Regions from separate parts of the Rhizobium sp. SRDI943 genome, predicted to be linked through region 3. Evidence: predicted binding sites of a transcription regulator. Region 3 holds the regulator's gene; each other region holds the start of a gene.
What was found. The regulator LexA, encoded in region 3, represses DNA repair genes until DNA is damaged. The targets are predictions, from matches to a motif close to TGTTCNNNNTGTGTTCNG.
Positions count from the first base shown of each region.

Region 1 (7,141 bases), 1.2 Mb from region 3:
TGTCGACTGCCTCTCGGACGGCACCGACGTCTATGTCGCCGGCATCATGGAGCATATCGAGGAAGCCGGCATCCATTCCGGCGACAGCGCCTGCTCGCTGCCGCCGCGCACGCTCTCCAACGAGATGCTAGACGAGCTGGAGCGCCAGGCCAAGGCGATGGCCAAAGCCCTCAATGTCGGCGGCCTGATGAACGTCCAGTTCGCCATCAAGGACGATGTCGTCTACGTGCTCGAAGTCAATCCGCGCGCCTCGCGCACCGTGCCCTTCGTCGCAAAGACCATCGGCGCGCCGATCGCCAAGATCGCCGCCCGCGTCATGGCCGGCGAGAAACTCGATGCCACCTTCGCCGCCTACGGCGAAAAGCCCGATCCGCGCAAGCTGAAGCACATCGCCGTCAAGGAAGCCGTCTTCCCCTTCGCCCGCTTCCCCGGCGTCGACACGCTGCTCGGCCCGGAAATGCGCTCGACCGGTGAAGTCATCGGCCTCGATACCGATTTTGCGCTGGCCTTCGCCAAGTCGCAGCTCGGCGCCGGCGTCGAGCTGCCGCGTGACGGGACGGTCTTTGTCTCCGTCCGCGACGCGGACAAGCCGCGCGTGCTGCCGGCGATCCACATCCTCGTCGAGCAGGGCTTCAAAGTGCTGGCAACCGGCGGCACCGCCCGCTTCCTCGGCGAAAACGGCATCACCGCCACGAAGATCAACAAGGTGCTCGAAGGCCGTCCGCACATCGAGGACGCAATCCGCAACCGCCAGGTCCAGCTCGTCATCAACACCACCGATGGCAACAAGGCGATCTCGGACTCCAAGTCGTTGCGCCGTGCGACGCTGATGCAGAAGGTGCCTTACTACACGACGATGGCAGGCGCCGAGGCCGCCGCCCAGGCGATCAAGGCGCTGAAAGCCGGCAATCTGGAAGTGCGGCCGTTGCAGAGCTACTTCGCCTGAGATACGGAACGCCATCGCTAGATCAGCGATGGCACCTGCCTTGCCATTGGGCATCGCCGGAGGCTTCTGAATCAGTTTATGCAACTGCCAGCATAAGGCGCTGAACTGTCAGCATATCTTCGCGAAATCGTGCCAGTTCCTCCGCTTTCAGCCGCTCGTCGGGAATACGCAGCAGATAGGATGGATGCACCGTTACGAAGAGCGTTCGCCTCTCGTCGATCGCGATCGCTTTCCCCCTGACGTCCTGCAGCCGATGTTTCGTGTCGGTCAGCGCCGAAAGCGCCGTCGCCCCCATCGCAACCACCAGCTTCGGCTTGATCAGCGCCATCTCCAGATTGAGCCACCAGCGGCAGTGCTTCACCTCACCCATATTGGGCTTCTGATGGATGCGACGTTTGCCGCGCGGCTCATATTTGAAATGCTTGACGGCATTAGTGACGTAAAGCGTTGAGCGGTCGATGCCCGCTTCACTGATCACTTGATCGAGAAGCCTGCCGGCGGGACCGACGAAGGGGCGCCCTGATATATCCTCCTGGTCGCCCGGCTGTTCGCCGACGAACATCACCTCGGCATCGCGCGGCCCCTCCCCGAATACGGTTTGCGTCGCCTTCGCATGAAGCGGACAGCGGGTGCAGGCGGCAGCTTCCGCGCCCAGTGCTTCCAGCGTGCCCGCCGGCGCTTCGGGTTCAGCTGGAATGCTGCGTGCGGCTTCCTGCAGGCGATCGTGAAAGGGCAACGATTGGGTCGCCTCCCGGGCAGCCATGGCCCGCACCTTGCTCTCCGCCGATGCGATCAGCCCAGGGATGAGATCGGCTTCCGGCAGGTTCTTCCAGTATTTTTTCGGCATCTCCGCCTGCATCGTCTTCAACTTCAACCGCGCCGGATTGAAAATGCTGGCGTAGTAAGTGCGCCAGAGGTCATCGGTAGCATCTGTGAGATTGGGTTTTTCACACGGTTCGTCGCTCATCGTCAGCCGCTCGCCGTCCCAGGCGGCCGATCCCTTGGGCGTCGCGATCAGCCAGTCCATGTCGGTGAAGCGCCGTTGGAAGAAGGGCGCTGTGCGCCCGACGATATGGTGATCTGGCTCGAACCAGGCGAGGAATTTTCGACGGCCCGCCGACACCGCACCAACCTCCTTGAAGCGGACGAAGGCCGTCATCTTGTGCGCGTCGCGTCGAACGTTTTTCGCCATCAGCCTGGCACGGGCGACATCCTCGTCGGAGGCCACTTCAAGCAGTTGCCGGTCCAGCTGCCGCCGCCAGAGCAGCCGGTAAAGCAGGGAAAAGCGCGCCGGGTCGGAATGGCAGAGAACTGTCTCCGCGAGCTCGAGGAAGGCGGGCGGCACCGTCATCGGCTTGCGTGCTGCGGCAGACGGAGGCGGCATGGCGTCGTGTTGAAACGCAAAACCCGGCTCAGCGCGTTTTTCGCGCCACTCGATCTCTTCCGGCAGGATGCCGGCAGCCGCGAAAGCGCGCGCGGCGTCACGCCATTCGGCAAGCTCCCCGCGTCCTGAAAGCACGACCCGGCGCATCACAGCAACGACAATTGTTCGGGTTTCGGTTCGAACATGGCGCGAAGGTCGGGGCGCTCGATCAATCGCCGCGGCGACCAGCCGTCCGCCGAGATGAAGGATTGGACTTTCTTGATCGAAATGCCGAGCCGCGAAAGATCGTCCAACCGAAGGCGGCGAAAACGACGGGCCGAAACGATCGCTTTGACTGTCTTGGTGCCGAGGCCGGGCACACGCAGCAACCGTTCACGCTCGGCCTTGTTGATATCGACGGGGAACTCGGCCCGGTTGGCGAGCGCCCAGGCAAGTTTGGGGTCGAGGGTGAGATCGAGCATGCCATCCGCCTGGTTCGCGGTGATCTCGTCGATGCCGAAACCGTAGAATCGATAGAGCCAGTCAGCCTGGTAGAGCCGGTGTTCCCGCATCAGCGGCGGCTTGATCAGCGGCAGGTTTTTCGACGAGTCCGGGATCGGGCTGAAGGCGGAATAGTAGACGCGCCTCAGCCCGTAGCTGCTGTAAAGCCGGCCACTGGTCGCAAGGATCGTCGCATCGTTCGCGCCATCGGCGCCGACGATCATCTGTGTGCTCTGGCCGGCCGGCACGAAACGCTGACGCTTCTTCGTCTGCAGCGTCGGTTCGCCGGCGGCCTCGATCTTCAGCCTAAGGTCCCCCATCGATCGCCGGATATTGGCAGGCTTCTTTTCCGGCGCGAAACGGGTGATGCCGTGATCGGTCGGCAGCTCGATATTGAGCGACAGCCTGTCGGCATGAAGCCCCGCTTCCTCGATCAGACGCGGCGATGCTTCAGGGATCGACTTCAGATGGATATAGCCGCGGAAGTTATGCGTCACACGCAGTTCGCGGACGATGCGAACCATCTCTTCCATTGTGTAATCGGACGAACGAATGATGCCGGAGGAAAGGAACAGGCCCTCGATATAGTTGCGGCGATAGAATTCCAGCGTCAGCCAGATGACCTCCTCGGGCGTAAAGCGCGCCCGTTCGACATTGCTCGACGAGCGATTGACGCAATAGGCGCAGTCGTAGATGCAGAAATTGGTCAGCAGTATTTTCAAAAGCGAAATGCACCGCCCGTCCGGGGCATAGGCATGACAGATGCCGGATCCCTCGGTCGAACCGAGCCCGCCACTTGCGCGGGAATCACGTTTCACCGTGCCGCTGGAAGCGCAGGAAGCGTCATATTTCGCGGCATCGGAAAGGATGGCCAAGCGTTCTGTTAGCGACTTCTTCATTAGTATGTTCACTATATGTTCCTGCGCCTGAAGTCAATCGGAGCGATCCGATTTCTGCCCATTTTCAAGCTGCATCACCGGCTGTTGGAGCAGGCCGCGTTTCTTTCATGCGAATTTTCTGGAAATCGGGCTTGGCGATCTGCTATAAGCGTCCGACTAAGATTGTGGCACGGTTCCGAAGCTCCCCTTCGGGACCTGTTTTCTTTTGTGTTCGCCGCTGATTATGCGGATACAAGGAGTGAAGGACAGAAAAATGGTTGAAAAGGTACCGATGACACCGGGCGGTTTCGTCAAGCTGCAGGAAGAGCTGCGCTGGCGTCAGCAGGAGGAGCGTCCCCGAATCATCGAGGCGATCGCCGAAGCCCGTGCCCATGGCGACCTTTCCGAAAACGCCGAATACCACGCCGCCAAGGAAGCCCAGAGCCATAATGAAGGCCGCATCAGCGAGCTGGAAGACTTGACGGCGCGCGCCGAGGTCATCGACCTCACCAAGATGTCGGGCGACAAGATCAAGTTCGGCGCCAAGGTGAAGCTCATCGACGAGGACACCGACGAAGAAAAGACCTATCAGATCGTCGGCGACCAGGAAGCCGACGTCAAGGCCGGCCGCATCTCCATCTCCTCGCCGATCGCCCGCGCGCTGATCGGAAAGGAAGTCGGCGATTCCATCGAGGTCAATGCGCCGGGTGGCTCCAAGGCCTACGAAATCCTCCAGGTTTCCTGGGGCTGATCGCCCGCCAGCCGCGAGACCCCTCCCTTGCCTGATATCCGTGACGTCGAGATCATTGCGCCCAATTTCAAGCGCCGGCTCTCCGGCGTCACGTCAACTATCGTTCAGCTCATCCCATGCCAGATCCGGCTCGGTATCAAGATCGCGACACTCGGCCCCGGCCTGCCGGACGGCCTGCCGAAACTCAAGGGACGGCAGCTCCTCGGCCTCTCGCGCCCACCGGCGCGCCGGCGCCACCGTGTCTGGCACGCTCGCCGCAACAACGAGATGGCTGTCGGCATCCTGCTGCGCCATCTGTTGCGCATGCCGCTGAAGCTTCTCTTCACCTCGGCCGCGCAACGCCGGCACACCGCCTATACGAAATGGCTGATCCGTCGCATGGACGCTGTCATCGCGACCAGCGATCGATCCGGCTCGTTCCTCGAGGTGCCGCACACGGTGATCCAGCACGGAGTCGACCTTGCCCTGTTCCACCCGCCGGAAACTGCAGAGGACGGCATCGCCGCCACCGGCCTGCCCGGCCGCCATCTCGTCGGCTGCTTCGGCCGTGTGCGCCATCAGAAAGGCACCGATCTTTTCGTCAGGGCGATGATCGATCTGCTGCCGCAGCATACTGAGTGGACGGCGATCGTCTCCGGCCGGGTGACGGCCGAACACACAGCATTTGGCGACAAACTTAAGGCGGATGTCGCGGCCGCCGGGCTCAGCGACCGTATCCTCTTCCTCGGCGAAGTGCCTGACATCAAGGTCTGGTATCGCCGGCTGACGCTTTACGTCGCCCCTTCCCGCAATGAAGGCTTCGGCCTGACGCCGCTCGAAGCCATGGCCTCGCGCACCGCGGTGGTGGCATCGGATGCGGGTGCCTATGCCGAGCTCCTCGTCACGGGCGAGACGGGTTCGGTCGTCGCCGCCGGCGATGGCGAGGCGCTGACGCGGGCAATCGCGCCCTATATCGCAGATCCCGCGCTGGCGCTCGCCCATGGCGAGAATGCGCTGCGGCATGTCAGAGCGAATTTCGCGCTGGAGAAGGAAGCGAGCGCGATCGGCGCCATTTACAACAGCCTTCTCGGCGACAATCGCAGCTGAGGTAGAAAAGAGAAACGGCCCGTTGGATGACGGGCCGTTGCAAGAATTTTAGGACTGCGGACAGTTCGGTCAGTTATTCAGCCGGCTGAAGCCCGGCAGCGGGAGCACTCTCGCCAGTCTGGCCGCCCAGCGCCGCAGCAAGCTGCGCCGTATCCAGCTCATTTTCCCAACGTGCCACGACGATCGTCGCCACGGCATTGCCGACGAGGTTGGTCAGCGCCCGGCATTCCGACATGAATCGGTCGATGCCGAGGATGAGCGCCATGCCGGCGACCGGCACGGAGGGAACGACGGAGAGCGTCGCGGCAAGCGTGATGAAGCCGGCGCCGGTGATGCCTGCGGCACCCTTGGAGCTCAGCATCGCCACCAAGAGCAGCAGGATCTGGTCACCCCAGGAGAGGTGGATGCCGGTTGCCTGGGCAATGAACAGGGCCGCCAGCGTCATGTAGATGTTGGTGCCGTCGAGGTTAAAGGAATAGCCTGTCGGAATGACGAGGCCGACGACCGAGCGCTTGCAGCCGGCCTTCTCCATCTTGTTCATCAGCCCCGGAAGGGCGGCCTCCGAAGACGAGGTGCCGAGGACCAGCAACAGTTCTTCCTTGATGTAGCGCAGCAGCGCCACGATCGAGAAGCCGTTGTAGCGGGCGACAGCACCGAGAACAACGAGGACGAAGAGCAGAGATGTGAGGTAGAAGGTGCCGATCAGCATGGCGAGGTTGGCAATCGATCCGACGCCGTACTTGCCGATGGTGAATGCCATGGCGCCGAAGGCACCGATCGGGGCAGCCTTCATCAAGATGGCGACGAGCTTGAACACGGGCGCCGTCAGGGCGTTAAGGAAGTTGACGACTGGTTCGCTCTTTTCGCCAACCATGGCGAGCGCGATGCCGAAGAGCACCGAGAAGAACAGCACCTGCAGAATATCGCCATCGGCAAAGGCGCCGACGATCGTCGTCGGGATGATGTTGGTCAGGAAACCGACGATGCTCTGCTCATGCGCCTTTGCAGCGTAGCCGGCGACGGCGGCCGGATCCAGCGAGGCAGGATCGATGTTCATGCCGGCGCCGGGCTGGACGACATTGGCGACGATCAGGCCAATGATGAGCGCCAATGTCGAGAATGTCAGGAAGTAGAGCATCGCCTTACCGGCGACGCGGCCGACCTTCTGCAGGTCGCTCATGCCGGCAATGCCGGTCGCAACCGTCAGGAAGATGACGGGGGCGATGATCATCTTGACGAGCTTGATAAAGGCATCGCCGAGCGGCTTCAGCTGGGTGCCGAATTCAGGATAGAAATGGCCGAGAAGGATACCCGCGGCGATAGCCGCGAGAACCTGGACGTAAAGATGGCTATAAAAGGGCTTCTTGCCCTTGCTGTCTGCGACTGCATCGAGTGGTGCTGCGATCATGATGTCCTCCTAATGGCTCGTCCGGAACACACTCCGGCCTCCCGAGCCGTTCGCTTCAAGTCCAACAGCTCAGCCGTTGTTGCCACCTCCTTCGCAATCGGCGTGCCAGTTTTACGCCACCACCCAACATATTGAATTTATTAAGGAAAAATTTACAGGACTGCTGATAACTAATTAAGCAATGCGGAAATCCGCACAAATCCATTTG
Region 1 covers NZ_CM172787.1:2,997,261-3,004,401, forward strand. The annotation lists gene carB (carbamoyl-phosphate synthase large subunit) at 1-946, shown strand, start outside; gene AC245Y_RS15475 (UdgX family uracil-DNA binding protein) at 1,023-2,477, opposite strand; gene AC245Y_RS15480 (putative DNA modification/repair radical SAM protein) at 2,477-3,709, opposite strand; gene greA (transcription elongation factor GreA) at 3,963-4,439, shown strand; gene AC245Y_RS15490 (glycosyltransferase family 4 protein) at 4,467-5,525, shown strand; gene AC245Y_RS15495 (dicarboxylate/amino acid:cation symporter) at 5,599-6,933, opposite strand.
Region 1: the regulator LexA is predicted to act here: its motif matches at 3,715-3,732, upstream of AC245Y_RS15480 (putative DNA modification/repair radical SAM protein).

Region 2 (7,141 bases), 1.2 Mb from region 3:
GCCGCCTGTGTGATCGCCGAAGGCGAGGTGCTGCAGCTTTCCGTCGCCAAGAACATGGAGACGACGGAGGACGATTATCTCTCCGTCATCCGCGCCAAGACGGCGGCTCTCTTTGCCGCCGCCGCCGAAGTCGGGCCAATCGTCGCCGAGGCCGGCCGGTCCGGCCGCAATGCGCTGAAATCCTACGGCATGAATCTCGGGCTCGCCTTCCAGCTGGTCGACGACGCGCTCGACTATGGCGGCAAGGCGGCCGATCTCGGCAAGAATGTCGGCGACGATTTCCGCGAGGGCAAGATCACCCTGCCGGTCATTCTCGCCTATCGCCGCGGCACCGAGGACGAGCGCGCCTTCTGGCGCGATGCGATCGAAGCCGGCAACAGCACCGACGCAAACCTCGAAAAAGCGCTGGGGCTGATCACCAAATATGGCACGCTGAGCGACACGATCGGCCGCGCGATCCATTACGGCACGATCGCACGGGATGCGCTTGCGCCCCTTCCCGATACGGTCTGGAAATCCGCCCTGATGGAAGTGATCGACTTCTGCATCGAGCGCGTCAATTGATCAAACGTCCTTGATCGCAGGCTGATTTTCTTGCGGCGCCGCTTCAAAAAAGCCATCCTGTTATGAATCAGTGATCGCAACTTGTTTTGCGACCGGCACATTGTCCGGGACGCTGTCGAAGAAAGGTTTCCTAAATGCGGCAGAGACTTGCCATCCGTCTTCTTACGAGCGCAGCGCTTGCCGCTGTCCTTTCGCTCAGCGGTGTCGGCGGCGCGAACGCCGAGGATGCGGCCAAGACAGACGATGCCGGCACGGCCGTTCACTTTGATGCGGACAGCGTCACCACTTTCTCCGGCGCCTTCCTCGCCGCGCGCACGGCCGATGTCGATCATGACTACGAAACCGCGATCGAACTCTACAAGAAGGCGCTGCAGATCGAGCCCGGCAATCCCGAGATTCGCCAGCGGCTGATGATCTCGCTGCTGCTAAATGGCGATATCAAGGACGGCGTCAAATATGCCAACGACCTGAAGGGCGATCCTTCCGTCGAGCGCATCACCACGATCGTGCGCGGCATGGATGCCGTGCGCCGCGACGACTATAAGTCCGCCGAGGCCATCCTGAAATATAAGGGGCCAAACGATCTCGACCGGATGATGAACGACCTGCTGCTCGCCTGGGCCCGCGTCGGCGCCGGCCGCGGTAAGGAAGCGCTCACCATGGTCGAGAAGATGAAGGGCCCGGATTGGTTCCGCATCTTCCAGAATTACAATGCCGGCGCGATCGCCATCGTCACCGGCGACGTGAAATCCGCCCGCCAGCATCTGAACGATGCCGTGCTCGACAAGGAAGGCGGCGCGACGGCGCCCGACACCTTCATGCGCGCCGTGATGGCGCTTGCCCGCCTCGAAGCAACACAAGGCAATAAGCAGAAGGCGCTCGACGCCGTTTCCGTCGGCGACAACCTGCTGCCGAATTATGCGCCGCTGAACGCGCTGCGCGACAGTATCGAGAAGAACGAGAAGCAGGACCAGCAGGTCAAGACGGCCGAAGAGGGTGCTGCCGGCGTGCTCTTTTCGGTCGGCGGCGCGCTGAACCGCGACGGCGCCGAAGACATCGTCTCGCTGTATCTGCAGACGGCCAATGCGCTCGATCCGAACAGCGCCGATACGCTGGTGCTGCTTGGCGGCATTGCCGAGAAGCAGAACCAGATGGACCGCGCCATCGCGCTCTACAAGAAGGTGCCGGAGAATTCGCCGATGCGGCGCATCTCCGAGCTGCAGCTCGGCCTTGCGCTTGCCCAGGGCGGCAAGGTGGATGAGGCGCGCAAGCACCTGCAGGCGCTGATCACCTCCGACCCGAAGGACATCCGCAGTTACCTCGCTTATGGCAGCGTGCTCTCCGACGCCAAGGACTACCAGGCGATGGCCACGAATTACGACAAGGCCGTCGAAACGATCGGCCCCATTCCCGGCCGCGCCAACTGGAGCGTCTTCTTCCAGCGCGGCATCGCCTATGAGCGGCTGAAGAAGTGGGACCAGGCGGAACCGAACTTCCGCAAGGCGCTGGAGCTCAATCCCGACCAGCCGCAGGTGCTGAATTATCTCGGCTATTCCTGGATCGACATGAACCGGAACCTCGATGAAGGTCTCGGCATGATCAAGAAGGCCGTCGACCTTCGCCCTGACGACGGCTACATCATCGATTCGCTCGGCTGGGCCTATTTCCGCCTCAACCGCTTCGACGATGCCGTCGACGAGCTGGAGCGGGCCGCACAGATCAAGGCCGGCGACGCGACGATCAACGACCATCTCGGCGATGCCTATTGGCGCGTCGGGCGCAAGCTCGAGGCCGTCTACCAGTGGAACCGGGCGCTCGCCTCCGAGCCCGAAGCTGCCGAGATCCCGAAGATCAAGGACAAGGTCGCCAACGGCCTGCCTCCCGCCAGTGACGATGCCAAGGCGGCCGACAAGAAGCAGCCGGATCCGGCGCCCGTCACCCCGCCGCCGGTCGACAAGAAATCCTGACGGACCATGCCTGATGAGGGCGTGGCCGGCGTGAGATCAAAGAAATAGAGCATGATGTCGTCCGAAAACCGCTCACACTTTTCGGCATCATGCTCTAGCTTTTCCGAGGAAGCACGCGCGAAAATCAACCTCGCCCTGCATGTGACGGGCCAACGGCCGGATGGCTATCATCTGCTCGATATGCTGGTGACCTTCGCAGATCACGGCGATCGGCTGGACTTCATGCGGTCGCCGACCGACGCATTGACCCTGTCCGGCCGTTTTGGCGAAACGCTTGCCGGCGACGGCGGCACCAACCTGGTGCTGAAGGCCCGCGACCTTCTGCGTGAGGTGGTCGGTCCCCTCGCCTTTCCCGTCCGCATCCATTTGGAAAAGAACCTGCCGATCGCCTCCGGCATCGGCGGCGGCTCGGCCGATGCGGCCGCGACGCTGCGCGGGCTGATGCGGCTCTGGGGCACGACGTTATCTGCGGAGACGCTCGCAGCATTGGCTCTGAAGCTCGGCGCCGACGTGCCGATGTGCCTGGAGAGCCGGCCGCTGATTGCCCGCGGCATCGGCGAAAAGATCGAACCGGTGCCTGATCTGCCGGCCTTTGCCATGGTGCTTGCCAATCCGCTGAAGGGCGTCGCGACACCTGAGGTTTTCCGCCGGCTGGCGACAAAGAACAATCCGGCCCTGAGCCTGGCTTTGAGCGGGTCTCAGGCTGCCGACTGGCTCGCGGCGATTGCTGCTGCCCGCAACGACCTGGAGCCGCCGGCGCGCGGACTCGTGCCCGAGATTGCGGCGATCTCGGCGATGCTGCAGGCTCGCGGCGCCCTGTTGACCCGCATGTCCGGTTCCGGCGCCACCTGTTTCGGCATCTTTGCGAGCATGACTGCTGCCGAAGGTGCGGCGGCAGCTCTTCACGACAAGCGCCCTGACTGGTATTTCCAGGCGACAGAAACGGTTTCGGGAGGCGCGTGATGGCAGGTCTGGACCAAAAGCGACCCTTCATCGCGGTCGGCATTGCGGTTTTGACGATCTCGGATACCCGCACGCCGGAGACGGACAAATCAGGCGACACGCTGGCGGCGCGGATCAGGGAGGCGGGGCACAGGCTGGTCGACCGGGGCATCGTGCCCGATGATCGCGAAAAGATTGCCGCGCGGGTGAAGGCCTGGACTGAGAACCAAGACATAGACGTCGTCATCACCACAGGCGGCACCGGCTTTACCGGCCGTGACGTGACGCCAGAGGCGCTGGAGCCTTTGTTCGAAAAGCGCATGGACGGCTTTTCCGCCATCTTCCACCGGATCTCCTACGAGAAGATCGGCACGGCGACGATCCAGTCGCGCGCCACGGCAGGTGTTGCCAACGCCACCTTCATCTTCGTGCTGCCGGGTTCGCCCGGCGCCTGCCGGGATGCCTGGGACGGCATTCTGAAAGGACAGCTCGACTATCGCAGCGCGCCGTGCAATTTCGTCGAGATCATGCCGCGGCTGGACGAGCACCTGAAACGCGGCGCGACGAAGTAAGGCATGGTTGCCCCTGGCGCACAGGGGCACTATGTGGCCAGGCCTGGCAGGACGGGCATCGTGTCCCAGCTGTCACCCGACAGCAGAACACAGCTTATGCCGTGAACATCCGTGACGATGAGGGTCCAGGTGCCGCTTTCGGCGGCATAGACCTCAAGAATGGCGTTCTCGTTGATTAGTCCGACTGCCGTGAGCTTTTCGGCGAAGTTCTTGTCCAGGAAATTGACGATTTCGGGTCGGCCTGCGCAACTGCGCATCATCTGCGATGCAGCCGAATGCGGATGCGCGATCACCAATGTCGGCAATATGACGGCTACGAGGCCGTAGATCATACTGCGTACGCCGTAGATCCTACCGCGTGCCATGACGCACCTCCTTTCGCCGGGAACCCGGCAGAAGAGGAGATTTTCGCTGACCTGTTCTGCCGTTCACCGGCATTCCATGGCCATTCCGTTGCGAAGCGAGGCGCTTCGACGGCGCCATGTTTGAATTATAGCGCGAAATCCTATTGGGCGCCATCTTTTGCTCATGGAGAGGGTTGCGGCACCTATCGCGCAGCGCGGGCAACCCAGGACGGAATCAGTTCGCTCGCGAGCTTGCGCGGCTTCTGGCCCTTGACGAATTCAGTCAACCGCATCCCGCTTTTGGCGATGGCGAGCGCCTGCTTCTTCGGCAGGAGAAAGCCGAGTTCCAGCGGCGGCACGGCCCGGCCGACACGCTGGAAGAAAGGGCGCCTATAGGCACGCGATGCGGTGAAGCGCGCCGGCAATTTGTTCAGCGCGACATATTCGGCGATCTCATCGATCCAGCCGGCCTGGGGTCTGGCGCCCGGCTCGACGAAGAGCAGCCATTCGCCGCGCGCCGAGCGGACGATGTCCTTGATATCCCACTGCGAATGGAAGCGGCAGCCGGCGGCGTCGGCCACCCGCGAGGTGCCGTCGCGCGAGCCGTGATCGAGCACGACCACATCGCTCACCAGCCCCTCCACCGCGCCTGCCACCAATACCGATAAAGTCTGTGCCAGCTCAGATTCCTGATCCTGACATTCGAGAACAACCGTCAACATTGACTATTTATAATGCGCCGCACAAATTTTTGCCAGCACCGTTTTCCTCATTTTGTTCTTGCATTGTTCTCGTTTTGCGGATAGGAATTTAATCAGCAAAACGGGCGAAGGCGATGGCTTTTCGCCGCGGGAGAATCCGATGAGAGAGCAGTCCCTGGCAGGGCAGGCCGCATTCGCGCCTGCCAATACGGCAGATATTGCCGATGCGATGATCGTTTCCTCCGGTCTGAGAGTCGAGGTCGATCGGCGGCGTGGACGTGGAGCGGGACTGAACCCGACAGGTCGGTTCGAGGCGCAGCAACGCGAAACCGTCGACGATGGCTGGCAGACGTGGGAAGAGCTGCCGCCATTCAAGACCGAAGTGCAGGTCGAGAAGCCGCGCACGGCCATCACCCGCAACGAATCGCCGGACATTCCCTTCGACCGCTCGATCAATCCCTATCGCGGCTGCGAGCACGGCTGCATCTATTGTTTCGCCCGACCGACACACGCCTATATGGGGCTTTCTGCAGGGCTCGATTTCGAGACGAAGCTGTTTGCCAAGCCCGATGCGGCAAAACTCCTGGAGCGGGAACTCGCCAAGCCCGGCTACAAGGTGCGGGTGATCGCGATCGGCACCAATACCGATCCCTATCAGCCGATCGAGAAGGAATGGCGCATCATGCGTGGCATTCTCGAGGTGTTGAACAAGGCGAACCATCCGGTATCGATCGTCACCAAGTCGGCGATGATCCTGCGTGATCTCGACATTCTGCAGGAGATGGCAGCTAAGAACCTGGTGCGCGTCGGCATCTCGGTGACCACGCTGGATCGCAAGCTTGCCCGGACGATGGAGCCGCGAGCCGCCACGCCGCCGCGGCGGCTGGCGACGATCCACACGCTTGCCGAAGCAAGCATCCAGACGGCTGTGCTGGCCGCCCCGCTCATCCCGGCGTTGAACGACCACGAACTGGAGCGCATCCTCGAATCGGCCAAGGCTGCCGGAGCCGCCGAGGCGAGCTACGTCATCCTCAGGCTACCACTCGAGGTCAGCCCGCTGTTTCGCGACTGGCTGCTGCAGCATTACCCCGATCGTTACCGGCATGTGATGTCGCTGGTGCGCTCGATGCGCGGCGGTAAGGATTACGATGCCGAATTCGGCAAGCGCATGAAGGGCGCCGGCCCCTATGCCTGGCAGATTGCCCGGCGCTTTGAAATGGCCGCCCGACGTTTCGAGCTGACGCGCCGCAGCATGCCGCTGCGCGACGATCTGTTCGTGCCGCCCGATGGCAGCGGCGTGCAGCTGTCGCTTCTTTGATTTTTGAGCTTGCGCATCGGCTCTCGAGAAACCGCCTGTTTTCGAGCCCGAGCGCAATTCCCGCGGATGGCCCTGACCGCCACCATCCGCCGGAGCGTCCCCGGCCGCCGCCCTGATCCGGGGACTTGCGGGCAATCGGGTTGGCGTGCGAGGTTCAGCCGCATGAAACCTCGCACGTCACCCGATTCTCCCCTGCTTTTCGACACGGCTCCGCTCGTGCCGGATTTCCGACTGGAACTCAAAGCCCGCAAGGCTGGCCACTGGCCGGTCGCCGGCGCCGACGAGGCAGGCCGCGGGCCGCTGGCGGGACCCGTCGTGGCGGCCGCCGTTATTCTCGATCCGAGGCGCATCCCTGAGGGTCTGAACGATTCCAAGCAGCTTTCGGCGCAACGGCGCGAGGAACTGTTCGTGCAGATTCTGGCGACTGCGACCGTCTCCATCGCCTCCTCCAGCTCGACGCGCATCGACGAGACGGATATCCGCAAGGCAAGCCTCGACGCCATGCGCCGGGCCATCTGCAGCCTCGCCATTCCGGCAAGTTACGTGCTGACCGACGGGCTCGACGTGCCGCCCGGCCTCGATTGCCCCGGACAGGCGGTGGTCAAGGGCGATGCCCGCTCGGTCTCGATCGCCGCCGCCTCGATCGTCGCCAAGGTGACGCGTGACCGAATGATGGCGCGGGCCCACAGCGTGTTTCCGGATTACGGCTTTGCCGCGCATGTGGGCTACGGCA
Region 2 covers NZ_CM172787.1:603,178-610,318, reverse strand. The annotation lists gene AC245Y_RS02995 (polyprenyl synthetase family protein) at 1-564, shown strand, start outside; gene AC245Y_RS02990 (tetratricopeptide repeat protein) at 699-2,531, shown strand; gene AC245Y_RS02985 (4-(cytidine 5'-diphospho)-2-C-methyl-D-erythritol kinase) at 2,583-3,494, shown strand; gene moaB (molybdenum cofactor biosynthesis protein B) at 3,494-4,045, shown strand; gene AC245Y_RS02975 (hypothetical protein) at 4,075-4,410, opposite strand; gene AC245Y_RS02970 (glycosyltransferase family 2 protein) at 4,593-5,111, opposite strand; gene AC245Y_RS02965 (PA0069 family radical SAM protein) at 5,251-6,408, shown strand; gene rnhB (ribonuclease HII) at 6,571-7,141, shown strand, end outside.
Region 2: the regulator LexA is predicted to act here: its motif matches at 5,165-5,182, upstream of AC245Y_RS02965 (PA0069 family radical SAM protein).

Region 3 (7,141 bases):
CGGAATAGAAGTCGATGTTCGGATAGAGCTTCTTCTCGATGAAATATTCGTCGGTGAGCGCGATGCGCTCCAGCTCCATCGCCACTTCGAGCAACGGATCGTCCTTGATGCCGAGTTCGCCGAGCACTTCATGCGTCGTCTTCTGCATGATCTTGGCGCGCGGATCGTAGTTCTTGTAGACCCGGTGACCGAAGCCCATCAGGCGGAACGGATCATTCTTGTCCTTGGCGCGGGCGACATATTCCGGAATGCGGTCGACCGTGCCGATTTCCGTCAGCATGTTGAGGGCTGCTTCGTTAGCACCGCCGTGAGCGGGCCCCCAGAGGCAAGCAATGCCGGCGGCGATGCAGGCGAACGGGTTGGCACCCGATGAACCGGCGAGACGGACGGTCGAGGTCGAGGCGTTCTGCTCATGATCGGCATGCAGGATGAAGATGCGGTCCATGGCGCGGGAAAGCACCGGATTGACCACATATTCCTCGCAGGGCACAGCAAAGCACATGCGCAGGAAGTTCGAGGCATAGTCGAGGTCGTTCTTCGGATAAACGAAGGGTTGGCCGATATGGTATTTGTAGGCCATCGCGGCAAGCGTCGGCATCTTGGCGATCATGCGCAGGCTGGCGACCATGCGCTGGTGCGGATCGGTGATGTCGGTGGAGTCGTGATAGAAGGCCGACAGTGCGCCGACGCAGCCGCACATGACGGCCATCGGATGCGCATCGCGGCGGAAGCCGGTGAAGAAGCGGCTCATCTGCTCGTGTACCATGGTGTGGTGCGTAACGCGGTAATCGAAATCCTTCTTCTGCACGGTGGTCGGCAGTTCGCCGTAAAGCAGGAGATAGCAGACTTCGAGGAAGTCGCCATGCTCGGCGAGCTGCTCGATCGGATAGCCACGATGCAGCAGGACACCTTCGTCGCCGTCGATGTAGGTGATTTTCGATTCACAGGATGCGGTCGAGGTAAAACCCGGATCGTAGGTGAAGGAAGCGGTGTTCTTGTAGAGGGCACCGATATCGATGACGCTCGGGCCGATCGTGCCGCTTTTGACAGCAAGGTCGACAGACTTGTCACCGATTTTTATTGTAGCGCTTTGATCCGTCATGCTGATCCTCCGAAATGGCGGTGGCGCCATAAAAGCGCCATAGGGGTTAAGCGTCCTCACCGATAGCTATATGATCGCGAAGCTAATGCCAAGTTACTGTGATGGCATTTTGTGCAATGCGGTATCACCTTTTAGGCACTGCAGCGATGAGCCACACGCATATCGGAAGCCGATGATTCGACTGGTCTTTTGGGGCTCGCGATTTTGCCTCATATTTCAATCGATTATGCTTGCCGGATTTGATTGGAGGTTGCATTCTGACTGCCTTCGCAGCCGGGCTTGGGCGGTTCATGCAGGAGTTGACGTCAGTCGAATTGCGGCCGGAAACAGGCGAAGGCCTTGCCGGCTCCTCCAATTTTTCACCACCAGTCGTGGTGACGCGACCGGCAAGGACGCAGTCGGCAATACCATTGCGCCACCGGCTGCCGGCCGCAGCCTCGCACTTGCTGCGTGCCGGCATGCGCATGCTGGGCGAGGAGACGGACCATGGCCGCCTGCTGCTGTTCTCGCCGGTCTTCCTCGGCGCCGGGTCAGCCATCTGGTTTCTCGCGGCATCGGATTTTCCGCTCACTGCATCGCTGCTCTGCCTGTTGGTGCTGACCGTCGCAGTTCTCATCGCCAGCCGCAACCGGGCGGCATTGCGGGCAGCGCTGCTGGCGCTTTCGCTCGTGGCTTGCGGCATAGTCTCGGCGCAGTTCGAGAGCTGGCGGGCTTCGACCGTGATCCTCGATTCATCAGTGACGACGACGGTGACCGGCCGCGTCGAGCGGCGCGAAGGCGATGGTCGCGGCCGGTGGCGCTACATTCTTACCGTCACCGGCACTGAAGCGCCTCAGGTCAAGCGGCCGCCGGAACGCATCACCGCCATCGCCCGCGGTGCGGACGCAGCCTTCGAGATCGGCGATATCATCACCGGCAGGGCGCGGCTGACGCCGCCGGCGGGCCCAGCACTTCCCGAGCTCAACGACTTCTCCTTCAGTGCCTATTTCGACGGCATCGGCGCCAACGGCTTCTTCTACGGTGCACCGACGAAGGACGATGCGCAGGCAGGTCCGCAGGCTGCAAGATCGGCGGTGGAAGCGCTGCTCGAAGGGCTCTACCGGCTGCGCAGCGGCATTGGCGACCGGATAAGGTCGATCCTGCCCGGCGATACCGGCGCTTTTGCCGCCGCACTGGTGACGGACGAGCGGCGCGCCATCTCGGATGCGACGACGGAGGCACTACGCCAGTCCGGTCTGGCTCATATCATCGCCATCTCCGGTCTCAACATGGCGCTGTCGGCCGGCATCTTCTTCGTCGGCTTTCGGATGCTGCTCAGCATCTTTCCCGGTATCGCTGAGGCCTACCCGACGAAGAAGATCGCTGCCGCCGGCGCGCTCATCGCCGTTACTGCCTATTTCCTGATTTCGGGCTTTGCGGTCTCTGCCGAGCGCGCTTTCATCATGATGGCCATCATGTTGATTGCCGTCTTCTTCGACCGGCCGTCGATCAGCCTGCGCAATGTCGCGCTTTCCGCCCTCGTCATCATCCTCATTTCACCGTCCGAGGTCTTAGGTCCGAGCTTCCAGATGTCCTTTGCCGCGACATTAGCGCTGGTCTCGGGCTATCAGTTGTGGAAGGACCGGCGCGTCCGCGAAAACGCCTTTCTGAAGCTACCTATCATCAGGCCCGTCGTTACGGTTGCCGGTTTCTTCGGCGGCGTCTTCCTGACTTCGCTGATCGGCGGTCTTTCCACCGCGCTGTTTTCGATCGAGCATTTTCATCGCCTGACCGCCTACGGCCTGCCGGCAAACCTCGCGACGATGCCGATCATCTCCTTCATCGTCATGCCGGCCGGCTTGCTGGCGATGCTGCTCATGCCTTTCGGTCTGGATGTTTTGCCCTGGAAGGTCGTCGGATTCGGCCTCGATCTGGTGATCGCGGTCGCAAAGACGGTGTCCGGCTGGGATGGCAATATCGACGTCGGCCGCTTGCCCGCCTGGTATTTCGCGGTCGCCGTGGCAGGCTTTCTGCTGCTGACGCTGCTCCGCACCCGGCTGCGCCATATCGGCACATCAATCATCGCGGTCGCAACGCTCATCCTGTTGCTTCTACCGGTTCCCCGGCCGCCGGATCTGGTGATTTCGGAGGATGGCAGTCTCGTCGCGGTGGTCGAAGCGGCAGCAATGGCTTCCAACCGTGAAAGACCACCGGATTTCATCTTCGACCAGTGGCAGAGAGCCCTGGTCCTGCCGAGACATGATCCGCCGAAGATGCTGGATGGTCCTGCTATCCCGCAGGTAGGAGAAGACCGCCGCGTCAAGCTTTCCCGCGATCAGCAGAACGAAGCGAGGACAGCGATGCGGGCGGCCGCAGCGGCCGGTGAAGCAAACCGCTTTTCCTGCGTCAAGAGGGCCTGGTGCGCATCAAGGCTTGGCAATGGTCGTGTGGTTGCTGTCATCGACAATGCCGCCTATCTCGGCCCGGCATGCGACGCGGCCGATATCATCGTGACGTCGGTCCGCCTGCGTTTCAACAGCTGCCGCTCAGGTGCGACGCTCTTCACCGGCGAGACGCTGCGCAGGACCGGATCCATCGAGTTGCGCTTCGCGGACGCCGGCCTGGAGGTGGCAACCGCATTTGACGCATTGTCGCGACCATGGATGCGCCATCGCGCCTTTGACTGGCGCAGCAACAGCTTTACCGAATCCGGCCTAACCGATGTCAGTGATAGCGGCGAATGAGGCCGACGAGTTTGCCCTGCACCTTAACACGGTCTGGTCCGAAAATCCGGGTCTCGTAAGCCGGGTTGGCCGCTTCCAGTGCGATCGAGGCGCCCTTGCGGCGGAAGCGCTTGAGTGTCGCTTCTTCGTCATCGACGAGTGCAACAACAATGTCGCCAGGACTTGCGGTGCTGCCATTGCGGATGATCACGGTGTCGCCGTCGAAGATGCCGGCGTCGATCATCGAATCGCCCTTGACCTCGAGCGCATAATGTTCACCGGAGCCGAGCATGTCGGCCGGAACGGCGATGTCGTGGGTGTTGTTCTGGATCGCCGAAATCGGCACACCGGCGGCGATTCTGCCCATGACCGGCACGGAAACCGAGTTGCCGTTGTCGGCGACGGGTTTTGCGGGAGCAGGGGCGGCGACCGGCTGAGGTTTGCCCAGGCTGCCTTCGATGACGCTCGGCGAAAAGCCGCGCCGCGGCTGGATGCTGGGGCTGTAGGCCTCCGGAAGCTTGATGACCTCGAGCGCGCGGGCGCGGTTCGGTAGGCGGCGAATGAAGCCTCGCTCCTCTAGCGCTGTAATCAAGCGATGAATCCCGGACTTCGAGGCGAGGTCCAGAGCATCCTTCATTTCGTCGAAAGACGGTGGAACGCCGGATTCTTTCATGCGCTCGTGAATGAAAAGGAGAAGCTCCTGTTGTTTGCGCGTGAGCATCGACGTTGTGACCTCGTGATTGAAACAAATCCAGAACAGACACTATATGTTCCATATGTGTTCCGCAAGTAGCTAAATTTCCGTAAAACTTGGCGCCAACTCGTTGAGATTTTTATTTTCATTCGCCGGATTGGGACACATCTCTTGTATTGAGGGGCGCGCCGTCGCACATCTCTTGCCGTTTCCAGGAGGGATATGATGAACGAGCATTCCGCCAAACCGCACCCGCTGGATCATGTCGTGCTGCCGGTCGTCAATATCGATCTGGCGCGCGAGAGGCTCGGCAAGCTCGGCTTCACCGTTGCCGCCGATGCGCGCCATCCCTTCGGAACGGAAAACGCCTGCGTCTTTTTTGCCGACAAGACCTATCTGGAGCCACTCGGGATTGCGAGCGTCGAGGAGAGCGAGGCATCGGCGCGCCAAGGCAATGTCTTCACTGCCCGCAACCAGGCCGTCCGTTTCCGCTGTGGCGAGGAGGGGCTTTCGGGGCTGGCTTTCGGCAGCAAGGATGCCGGCATCGATCATCAGAATTTCGTCGGCAACGGATCGAGCGCCGGCGAGATGCTGCAGTTCACCCGGCCGATGACGATGCCGGACGGTTCCGAGACGATTGCCGGCTTCAAGCTGGCTTTCGCCGCCGACCTGCGCGCGCCGGATCTCCTGCTTTTCACCGTCGAGCGCGTCAATCCGCTACCGGCCGAGCGCGCCGCGCTGGAGACGCATGCCAATGGCGTGACCGGCATAGTCGAGATAGCGCTTTGCGCGCCTGATGCTGCCGCCTTCGCAGCCTTCGTCAGCCTTGCCGTGGCGCAATCGGCAGTCGAGAAAACCGGTTTCGGCGCCAATATCGCGGCATCGAATGCGAAAATCAGCCTGATGACGCGGGAAGGGCTGGAGGCCTATTTCGACATCGCCGACTCATCCGCAGATCGCGGCCTGCGCGGCCGGGCAATCCTCTTCGCTGTCGCCGATCTTGCCGTGACAGAAGCGCATTTGGCTGCTAACGGGGTGACATACACGCGCAAGAACAATCGCATTCTGGTGAAGCCCGCGCCCGGGCAGGGCACGCTCTTCGCCTTCGAGGAAACACGATGAGCACTGATACGAATTCCGAAGTCAGGGTCGGCGAAGGCCAAGGCCAGGTCACCTTTTCCAATACCGGCCGCCTGTCGCTGATTGCCGGTCCCTGCCAGATGGAGAGCCGCGACCACGCCTTCATGGTTGCCGGCACGCTGAAGGAGCTTTGCGGAAAGCTCGGCATCGGCCTCGTCTACAAGAGCTCCTTCGACAAGGCGAACCGGACCTCGCTGTCGGCCGAACGCGGTATCGGGATCGAGAAGGGCATGGAGGTCTTTGCCGACCTCAAGAAGGAATTCGGTTTTCCCGTCCTGACCGACGTTCATACCGCCGAGCAATGCGCGGAGGTGGCAAAGATCGTCGACGTCCTGCAGATCCCGGCCTTCCTCTGCCGCCAGACCGACCTTCTCATCGCCGCCGCCAAGACCGGCCGCGTCGTCAATGTCAAGAAGGGCCAGTTCCTCGCTCCCTGGGATATGAAGAACGTCCTTAAGAAGCTCAATGCCAGCGGCAATCCGAACGTGCTGCTGTGCGAGCGCGGCGCCTCATTCGGCTACAATACGCTGGTCTCCGACATGCGCTCGCTGCCAATCATGGCGGCGATGGGTGCGCCCGTTATCTTCGATGCGACCCATTCCGTGGCGCAGCCGGGCGGGCAGGGCGAATCCTCCGGCGGTCAGCGGGAATTCGTGGAAACACTGGCGCGCGCAGCGGTGGCTGCCGGCATTGCCGGCGTCTTCGTCGAAACCCATCAGGACCCCGACAATGCCCCTTCCGACGGCCCGAACATGGTCTATCTCAAGGACATGCCGCGGCTTCTCGAAAAGCTGCTCGCCTTCGATGCGGTCGCCAAGGCTTGACGTTCAACAGTCTGACATGATCGTGCTATAGGCCACATCCGAACGCTGGTCCGACGGCTATTGCAGCATTGTAATTTGCACGCCTTCGACTAAGACAGGTTTCGAACCATTTATCACCCACCGAGCAGGAAGAACCCATGACTGCAATCACCGATATCATCGCCCGCGAGATTCTCGATAGCCGTGGCAACCCCACCGTCGAAGTCGATGTCTATCTCGAAGATGGCAGCATGGGCCGCGCGGCCGTTCCCTCGGGCGCCTCGACGGGCGCGCATGAGGCGGTCGAACTGCGTGACGGCGGCAAGCGCTATCTCGGCAAGGGCGTCGAAAAGGCGGTCGAAGCCGCCAACACCGAGATCTTCGACGCGATCGGCGGCATCGATGCCGAAAACCAGATCCAGATCGACAACATCATGATCGAGCTGGACGGCACGCCGAACAAGTCGCGCCTCGGTGCCAACGCCATCCTTGGCGTGTCGCTCGCCGTCGCCAAGGCTGCCGCCCAGGCGTCCGGCCTGCCGCTCTACCGTTATGTCGGCGGTGCTTCCGCCAGCCTGCTGCCAGTGCCGATGATGAACATCATCAATGGTGGTGCCCATGCCGACAACCCGATCGATTTCCAGGAATTCATGATCCTGCCGGTCGGCGCCGATTCGATCGCCGAAGCCGTGCGCATGGG
Region 3 covers NZ_CM172787.1:1,807,670-1,814,810, forward strand. The annotation lists gene gltA (citrate synthase) at 1-1,102, opposite strand, end outside; gene AC245Y_RS09540 (ComEC/Rec2 family competence protein) at 1,393-3,825, shown strand; gene lexA (transcriptional repressor LexA) at 3,806-4,525, opposite strand; gene AC245Y_RS09550 (VOC family protein) at 4,724-5,620, shown strand; gene kdsA (3-deoxy-8-phosphooctulonate synthase) at 5,617-6,462, shown strand; gene eno (phosphopyruvate hydratase) at 6,600-7,141, shown strand, end outside.